2 regions of the Mixta hanseatica genome follow, and region 2 is predicted to be linked to the other one. Evidence: predicted binding sites of a transcription regulator. Region 2 holds the regulator's gene; the other holds the start of a gene.
What was found. The regulator PurR, encoded in region 2, represses purine synthesis genes. The targets are predictions, from matches to a motif close to CANGCAAACGTTTGCNTG.
Positions count from the first base shown of each region.

Region 1 (4,139 bases), 1.8 Mb from region 2:
GATTGACGAACTGGAAAGCACAGGCAAAACGGTAGTGATAGTTTATCAAGAGCAGCAGCCGCAGGGCCTGTTGGCCCTGCGCGATACCTTACGGGACGATGTGCGGCCAGCGCTGGCTGAGCTACAGCAGCTTGGGATAAAGGCTGTGATGCTGACCGGTGATAACCCGCGCGCCGCCGCCGCTATCGCCACCGAGATCGGCCTGGATTATCGCGCAGGTCTGCTGCCTGTGGATAAAGTCGCGGCCATCCGCCAGCTCAGTGAGATGCAGCCGGTGGCGATGGTGGGCGATGGCATTAACGATGCGCCCGCGATGAAAGCGGCAACGCTGGGCATTGCCATGGGCAGCGGCAGCGACGTGGCGCTGGAAACGGCCGATGCCGCCTTAACGCACAACCGCTTAAGCGGGCTGGCGGCGATGATCCGTCTGTCACGCGCCACACAGGCCAATATTCGCCAAAATATCGCCATCGCGCTGGGACTGAAAGCGCTACTGCTGGTCACCACGCTGCTTGGCCTGACCGGCCTGTGGCTGGCGGTGCTGGCGGACAGCGGCGCTACCGCGCTGGTGACTGCCAATGCGTTACGCCTGTTGCGTAAGCGCTAAGGCTTGCGCCTAACGCGGGAAACCATTAAAACATCGTAGCGGCCTGCATAATCCGGGTCATAATCTTAGTTAAGGAAGCGCCTCATGTCTGACATTTTAAATAAAATCCTGGCGGTGAAGCGTGAGGAGATCGACGCGGCAAAACGCGCTTCCTCGCTTAGCACGCTGCGCGATCGCGCCCGGCAGCAAAGCCAGCGTGATTTTATCGCGGCGCTGCGTCAGCATAATCAGCAGGGCAAACCGGGTATCATTGCCGAGGTAAAAAAAGCCAGCCCGTCTAAAGGGTTGATCCGTGCTGACTTTCATCCCGCCGAGATTGCTAAAAGCTATCAGCAGGGCGGCGCGGCCTGCCTTTCGGTATTAACCGATGCGCAATTCTTTCAGGGCAGCGAGCGCTATTTACAGCAGGCGCGCGCCGCCTGTACGCTGCCGGTGCTGCGTAAAGATTTTATGATTGATAGCTGGCAGATTGAGGAAGCGCGGGCGATGGGTGCCGACTGCATCCTGCTAATTGCGGCTGCGCTGGAAGATAGCCAGATGCAGGAGCTGGAAGCCTGTGCGCATCAGTTGGGCATGGCGGTGCTGGTAGAGGTGCACGACGGCGCTGAGCTGGAGCGGGCGCTGAACCTGGCCACTCCATTGATTGGCATTAACAACCGCAACCTGCGTAGCTTCGAAACGTCAATTGAGACTACGCTGGGCCTGCTGACCCAACTGCCGTCGGATCGTCTGGTGGTGACCGAGTCAGGCATAGCCAACGTGCAGGATGTACAACGGCTGCGTCAGGCGGGCGTTAATAATTTTCTGGTCGGCGAAGCCTTTATGCGCGCCGCCGAGCCGGGCGCAGAGCTGGCGAAGCTGTTCTTCTGACCGTCAGGAAAGGCCCTTACGCAGCAGATAGCGGTAGGGCTTTTCATCCGTCTCCTGCGCCACCAGCGTATGCTCCATAAAGCGGCAGAAGCCCGGAATATCGCGGGTGGTCGCCGGATCGTCAGCAATAATTAATAGCGTTTCCCCATCCTGCATATGGCGTACGGTTTTACGCACCATCATCACCGGTTCCGGGCAGCGTAAACCAAGCGCGTCCAGGGTGTGATCGGGATTGTCGAAGCGATCGTTCATAATTTTCTCAGTAGCTGAATTCTGTTGCACCCTATTCTACCCCCGGCGTCCTGTTGCGCAAGCGGTCGGCTAAAGGTGAACGTTTGCGTTAAAATTAACCATTGCAATGCGAAAACAACGCGGTAAGATGCGCCCGCGATACCGCTTCACGCCGGTTATCGCGCTGTAAGATTTGCTCTTCGCCGCTGTTAACCGGCCGCGGCAAGAAACTGAATGAAGACTGGGTTCCCTCACCCCAACGTAAAAAGGTAAATTATGATCTCCTTTACACCGCGCCAGCGGAAGCATGCGCTTGTCTGGCTTTCTCTGTTCCATATTCTGGTTATCACCTCCAGTAACTATCTGGTACAGCTGCCTATTTCCATTTTTGGCTTCCATACCACCTGGGGTGCCTTCAGCTTTCCCTTTATCTTTCTGGCAACCGATCTGACCGTGCGGATTTTTGGCGCGCCACTGGCCCGTCGTATTATTTTATCGGTGATGATCCCGGCACTGTTTATTTCCTACGTCATCTCGTCGCTGTTTTATAACGGCAGCTGGCAGGGGCTGGGCGCGCTGAGCGAGGTAAACCTGTTTGTGGCCCGTATCGCCTGCGCCAGCTTTATGGCTTATGCGCTGGGTCAGGTGCTGGACGTTCAGGTTTTCAACCGCCTGCGTCAGCTGCCGCAATGGTGGCCTGCTCCCGCCTGCGCCATGTTTTTAGGCAATATCAGCGATACCATCGCTTTTTTCTTTATCGCCTTTTACAAGAGCACTGATGCCTTTATGGCGCAGCACTGGGTAGAAATCGCGCTGGTGGATTACAGCTTTAAAGTCTTAATCTGCATGGTTTTCTTTTTGCCAGCCTACGGCGTACTGCTTAACGCGGCGCTTAAGCGTCTGGCGGAACGCTCGCAGCGTGCGCAATACAATTTCGGCTAAGCGGCAATAGCCAGCTGGCGTCAGCGCGTCTAAGATCGTGACTTACGATTGGTTGCTTTTAAGCGCTGATTCAGTTTGTATTAAGCTTTGTATGCCAGGCAAATAAATAAAAGGGAACCTGATGCGTCAACTTACGAAATATCTTGGAATAGGTTTACTGGTGGTGGGTCTGGCCGCTTGCGATCAGCAGGATAAAGCCACGGCGGACGATAACGGCGCCAGCGCCAGCACTTCAGTGCAGACCGTGTCATTAATGGATGGCAAGCTGAGCTTTAATTTGCCTGCCGGCATGTCGGATAAAAGCGGCAAGCTGGGCACCCAGTCCAACAACATGCACGTTTACGCCGATGAAAGCGGCCAGCGCGCCATTATCGTGATTGAAGGCGATGCGACTAATGAAGGGCTGGACGTGCTGAGTCAGCGTCTGGAACAACAGCAGCGCAACCGCGATCCGCAGCTTCAGGTGGTTACCAATAAGGCGATCAGCCTGAAAGGCGAAGCGGCTCAGCAGCTGGATACGGTGATTTCCGCCAATAACCAAACCGCCTGGTCTTCCGTGGTGTTAGCGAAGACTGAAGGCAAACTGCTGACGCTGCAGATTACCCTACCGGCTGATAATCAACAGCAGGCGCAGACGCAGGCTGAAAACATCATTAACACCATTACGCTCAAATAAGCCGTAGCAAACCTGCGATAAAAAAACGCCGTCACTCTCTGACGGCGTTTTTATTTGCGCGCCTCAGGTAGGCCAGCACGCTGACGGTCCAGCTGACCGACGATGTGGCAAATGGCGCGAAGCGATACCCTTCTCGATGCCCTTCTGTTCAAGCTGCTGCGCGATGGCCATCAGTTTATCCTTATGTTGCGGCACCCACTGTGCCAGTTCGCGTACCAAGGTCTCTGCATCTGAAGTTTAGGGCTGGGATTAAATCCCGGCAGTCTCGCGAATATATTTGCGGGCTTTTACCGCATATTCAAACGGGTTCGCTAACGCCGGATCCTGCTCCGCCTCCACCACCATCCAGCCGTGATAACCTGCTTCGTCCAACAATTTAAACACCGGTTTAAAATCAATCACGCCGTCGCCGGGTACGGTAAAGGTGCCGCGCTTAACGCCATCAAGAAAAGAGAGACGCTGCTCACGTACTTCTGCCACCACCTCATCACGTACATCCTTCAGGTGAACATGATTAATGCGCGGCAGATGCTTCTCCAGCACCGCCAGCATCGCCTGCTCGCTGTTTTCTGAGTAGTAAAGATGGCCGGTATCGTACAGGAGATAAACGTCATCGTTAGTCAACGCCAGGAAGCGGTCGATTTCATCCGGCGTTTGAATGCCGGTGCCCATATGATGGTGCAGACAAACCTGCATCCCCTTTTCAGCGGCAATCTGTGCCAGCTCGTTATAGCCTTCTGCGGTTAAGCGCCACTCTTCTTCAGTAAACACCGGCTTCTGTTCAAAGACCGCCAGCGAGGTGCCCTGGATACT
Region 1 covers NZ_CP082904.1:281,465-285,603, reverse strand. The annotation lists gene K6958_RS01270 (zinc/cadmium/mercury/lead-transporting ATPase) at 1-607, shown strand, start outside; gene trpC (indole-3-glycerol phosphate synthase TrpC) at 692-1,477, shown strand; gene tusA (sulfurtransferase TusA) at 1,481-1,729, opposite strand; gene K6958_RS01255 (7-cyano-7-deazaguanine/7-aminomethyl-7-deazaguanine transporter) at 1,985-2,650, shown strand; gene K6958_RS01250 (DcrB family lipoprotein) at 2,772-3,326, shown strand; partial or broken gene K6958_RS01245 (ISNCY family transposase) at 3,450-3,563, opposite strand; gene iolE (myo-inosose-2 dehydratase) at 3,576-4,139, opposite strand, start outside.
Region 1: tusA (sulfurtransferase TusA) is a predicted target of PurR. The motif match lies at 1,802-1,819, and genes of this name have one in related genera.

Region 2 (4,139 bases):
GAAAAAGCCGCTGCGTTGAGCGGTGGCTGCAGAGGCGGGTGCAGTTTTTTTCAGCTTCGCCGTTGCAAACAGCAGCGGCAGCGTGACCAGCAACAGCGCCAGAAAAATCGCACGCCATGAAAAATGACTGAGCAGCCAGGCACCTAACAGCGGCGCCAGCGCCGGCGACAGGGCCACTAGCGGCATGATGGTGGCAAAAACGCGATTAGCCTGCGCGCCGCGATAGCGATCGACCACCAGCGCCTGCCAGCTTACCGCCGCCGCACAGACGCCTACCGCTTGAATAAAGCGCAGGGTTAACATCTGCCAGGTGGCATTCGCCCACAGCATGCCCGCGCAGCCCAGTGCAAACAGCACGAGGCCCAACAGCAGTATCGGTCGGCGACCATAGCGATCGGAAAGCGGCCCCCACAGCAGCTGGGCGCAGGCGAAGCCGCCTAAAAATACGGTCAGGCTGGCGCTGATAATCCCAGCGGAAGTCGCAAAACTTTCCTGCATGGCGGTAAACGCCGGCAGATACATATCGGTGGCCAGAAAACCCAGCGTGCTGAGCAGGGCCAGATAGAGCATAAATCCTTTTGAACCAGGCATCTCTTTCTCGTTTATAAGCAGGTGAACAGACGGCGCGAGGGTAAAGGATGTTTTTCTCAATGTGAAACGCTAAAATTTGCCGCTTGATATCAAAATTTTTGCAGGCAAAAAATGTGGTCTGAATATGCACTGGAAGTGGTTGATGCCGTGGCGCGTAACGGCAGCTTTTCTGCTGCCGCGGAAGAGCTGCACCGCGTACCCTCAGCCATCAGCTATACGGTGCGTCAGCTGGAATCCTGGCTGGCGGTGCCGCTTTTTGAACGGCGGCATCGCGATGTGGTGCTGACCGAGGCAGGAGAGCTTTTTATTCGCGAAGGACGCGCTGTTATCAAAAAAATGCTAGCCACGCGGCGACAGTGTCAACAGGTGGCGAACGGCTGGCGCGGGCAGTTAAGCATTGCGGTGGATCGTATCGTTAAACCGCAGCGTACCCGCCAGCTGGTGCTCGATTTTTACCGGCACTTTCCGGATATGGAGCTGTTGATTACGCCGGAAGTGTTTAACGGCGTCTGGGATGCGCTGGCCGACGGACGGGTGGATGTGGCGATTGGCGCAACCCAGGCGATCCCGGTGGGCGGGCGCTTCGCCTTCCGCGATATGGGGGCGCTCAACTGGCGCTGCGTGGTCAGCGTTAATCATCCGTTAGCCGGCATAACGACCCAGCTGCAGGATGATGATATTCGTCCCTGGCCGTCGCTGGTGCTGGAAGATACCTCGCGCGCGCTGCCGCGACGTACCACCTGGACGCTGGATAATCAGCGCCGGCTGGTGGTGCCCGACTGGGAAAGCGCCTTTGATTGCCTGCGCGCCGGGCTGTGCGTGGGGATGGTGCCCGGCCACTTTGCCGCGCCGCTGCTGCAAGCCCGGCAGCTAACGGAGCTGACCTTACCGCAGCCTTTCCCGGATAGCTTCTGTTGCGTGAGCTGGTCAGAGCAAAGTAATTCACCCGCGCTGCGCTGGCTACTGGACTATCTTGGCGATACGGAAACCATCAATCGGGAATGGCTGCGTGAGGAGTAGCAGGCTCAGGAAGCGGTTTTCCTGAGCCTCAGGCATTAACGGCGGTAGTCGCGGAACGGACCGTCAGCAACGGAGCGGCGTTCAATCAGCGTAGGATGCACTTCAATGGTCTGCGGTTCTTCGCGTTTGCTGGTAATACGGTCCAGCAGCATATCGAAAGCGGTTTCGCCCAGCTGCTCTTTTGGCTGATGTACCGTGGTCAGCGCTGGGGTGAAATAGCGCGCGTTGCGCACGTTATCGTAGCCGATAACGGAGATATCCTGCGGCACGCGCAGCCCCATCTCATCCGCAGCGCAAATCGCGCCCATCGCCATAATATCACCGCCGCAGAAAACAGCGGTAGGGCGCTGCTTTTGCGCCAGGATTTGCTGCATGGCGCGATAGCCCGATTCCGGTTCAAAGTCGCCCTGCACGATCCACTCATCACGTACCGGGATGTTGGCTTCATTCAACGCTTTTACGAAACCTGCAAAACGTCCGCTGCCGGTGTTGCGCTCCATCTGGCCGGGGATCGCGCCGATGTCGCGGTGGCCGCGCTCGATCAAATAGCGCCCGGCCAGATAGCCGCCTTCAAACGCGTTATCCAGCACGGTATCGGTAAAATCGCCGCGGGATTCGCCCCAGTCCATCACCACCATAGGGATATTGCGGTTCTCCTCAAGCATCTTCAGCAGTGCTTCAGGATACTCAGAACACATTACCAGCAGGCCATCCACGCGCTTCTGCGCCATCATGGAGAGGTAAGCCTGCTGTTTCTGTAAATCGTTGTGGGCATTGCCCAAAATCAGGGTATAGCCGCGAGCGAAACAGCGCGTTTCCACCGCTTCTATAATCTCAGCGAAATAGGGCGCTTCGCTGGAAGTCGCCAGCAGACCAATCGATTTGGTATGGTTAACCTTCAGGCTGCGCGCAACGGCACTGGGCGAATAGTGTAATTCTTTGATGGCTGCCCAGACGGCCTCTCGGGTCTCTTCCGCGACAAAACGCGTTTTATTGATGACGTGCGATACCGTAGTAGTGGAAACGCCGGCACGCTTTGCGACATCTTTGATTGTTGCCATTAAAAAGATACTCCTGCGCCTGACGTAATAGTCTGATCAGGCTAATGTTAATCGTTTGCGTCCGCATGGCGTTATTCAGCACGCATAAAGGTGAAATTGGCGGGCTGAGGTACGTCTGATAGGCGGGACGTCTTTAAAATAAGGGTTGGCAACGGTGGTTTTTTGTCGTTGCGCAACGCAAGGCGGGGATTCTATCAAGGTGGCGCAAAGAAAACGAGATTTTTACCAGGGAGTATGGGAAAATCTATACCGTTATTTTTTGTGTGGTTAAAGGAGAGGGTGAATGAGCACCGATTTAAAACTATCAATAGGCACCACGGTTGCGGCATTGCTGATGATTATTGCATTTAGCTTCACTGCCGTAATGCACTGATCGCAGCACGAAGGATAAAAAAAGCCTGTCACTAAGACAGGCTTTTTTGTTGCGCAACAGCGTTAGCGAATGGTGCGCGGCGTCATCACGCGGCGCGCGCCAACATAGTGCCGCTGCCAGTAATCATCGCTAAGCTGGCTAATCTGGATATCTTTACCGGTTCGCGGTGACTGAATAAAGCGGCCGTTACCCAGATAGACGCCCACGTGATCGGCCGCGCCGCGGTTATTGATGCGGAAGAAGACCAGATCGCCTTTCTCCAGCGCCTCACGGTTAATCGGAGCCGCATCACGCAGGTGATACATCTCATTGGCGGTACGCGGGATCTTAAATTTCACTACATCTTTATAGGCGTACCAGACCAGACCGCTGCAGTCGAAACCGGTATGAGGCGAGGTGCCTCCCCACAGATAAGGCTTACCTAGCTGACTCATCAGTTTGTTCATCGCCGTTTCACGCGCTTTTTGATAGCGTTCACGGTGCGCCTTACTCATTTCCAGCGGCCCGCGCTTTGCGAGCGCCGTCGAATTTTTGTCGCCGCGCTGACGACCATAGCGTTGTTTGCTCTTTTTAAGGCTGCTTTTTTTCACGCTGGCGGTTTTGGTTGCGGCGCGACTTTTTTTTGTGCTGGCGGCGGTTACCACCGCAGGCTTGCTTTTTTTCTTCAGCTTGTTTTTTTCAACGCTGGCCGGACGCGCCTTTTTACTGGCCGTTTTCACCGGCCGACGCTTACGACGATCGTCGTCGCGGGCGATTTTTTTATCAACTTTATGCTGGCTGGCCTTAACCGGCGCCTGCGGCGATGCCTGGGCAACGTTAAAAAAGAGTTGGGCAACGGTCAGCATAAAAAGCGTAATCAATAAACGCATGGTGTGGTTACACTCAAAGCGCAGTGATAGCGCAAGGTTAATCTTATTTCTGCCATAGCGGCAGACTCCTGGTGGCCAATTCTAATCGAACTTATTGCGAAAAGATAAAGCCTTTTTTAGTGAAATAAACTTTAAGTGCATACAGATGTAAAAATAAGCATAAACAGGCTTTTATCTCAGCAATGTTATGACCAGTTATTAATCGCCGCCGCAGAAATGCCCCAG
Region 2 covers NZ_CP082904.1:2,055,705-2,059,843, forward strand. The annotation lists gene punC (purine nucleoside transporter PunC) at 1-591, opposite strand, end outside; gene punR (DNA-binding transcriptional activator PunR) at 703-1,611, shown strand; gene purR (HTH-type transcriptional repressor PurR) at 1,647-2,672, opposite strand; gene cydH (cytochrome bd-I oxidase subunit CydH) at 2,956-3,045, shown strand; gene K6958_RS10010 (C40 family peptidase) at 3,108-3,914, opposite strand.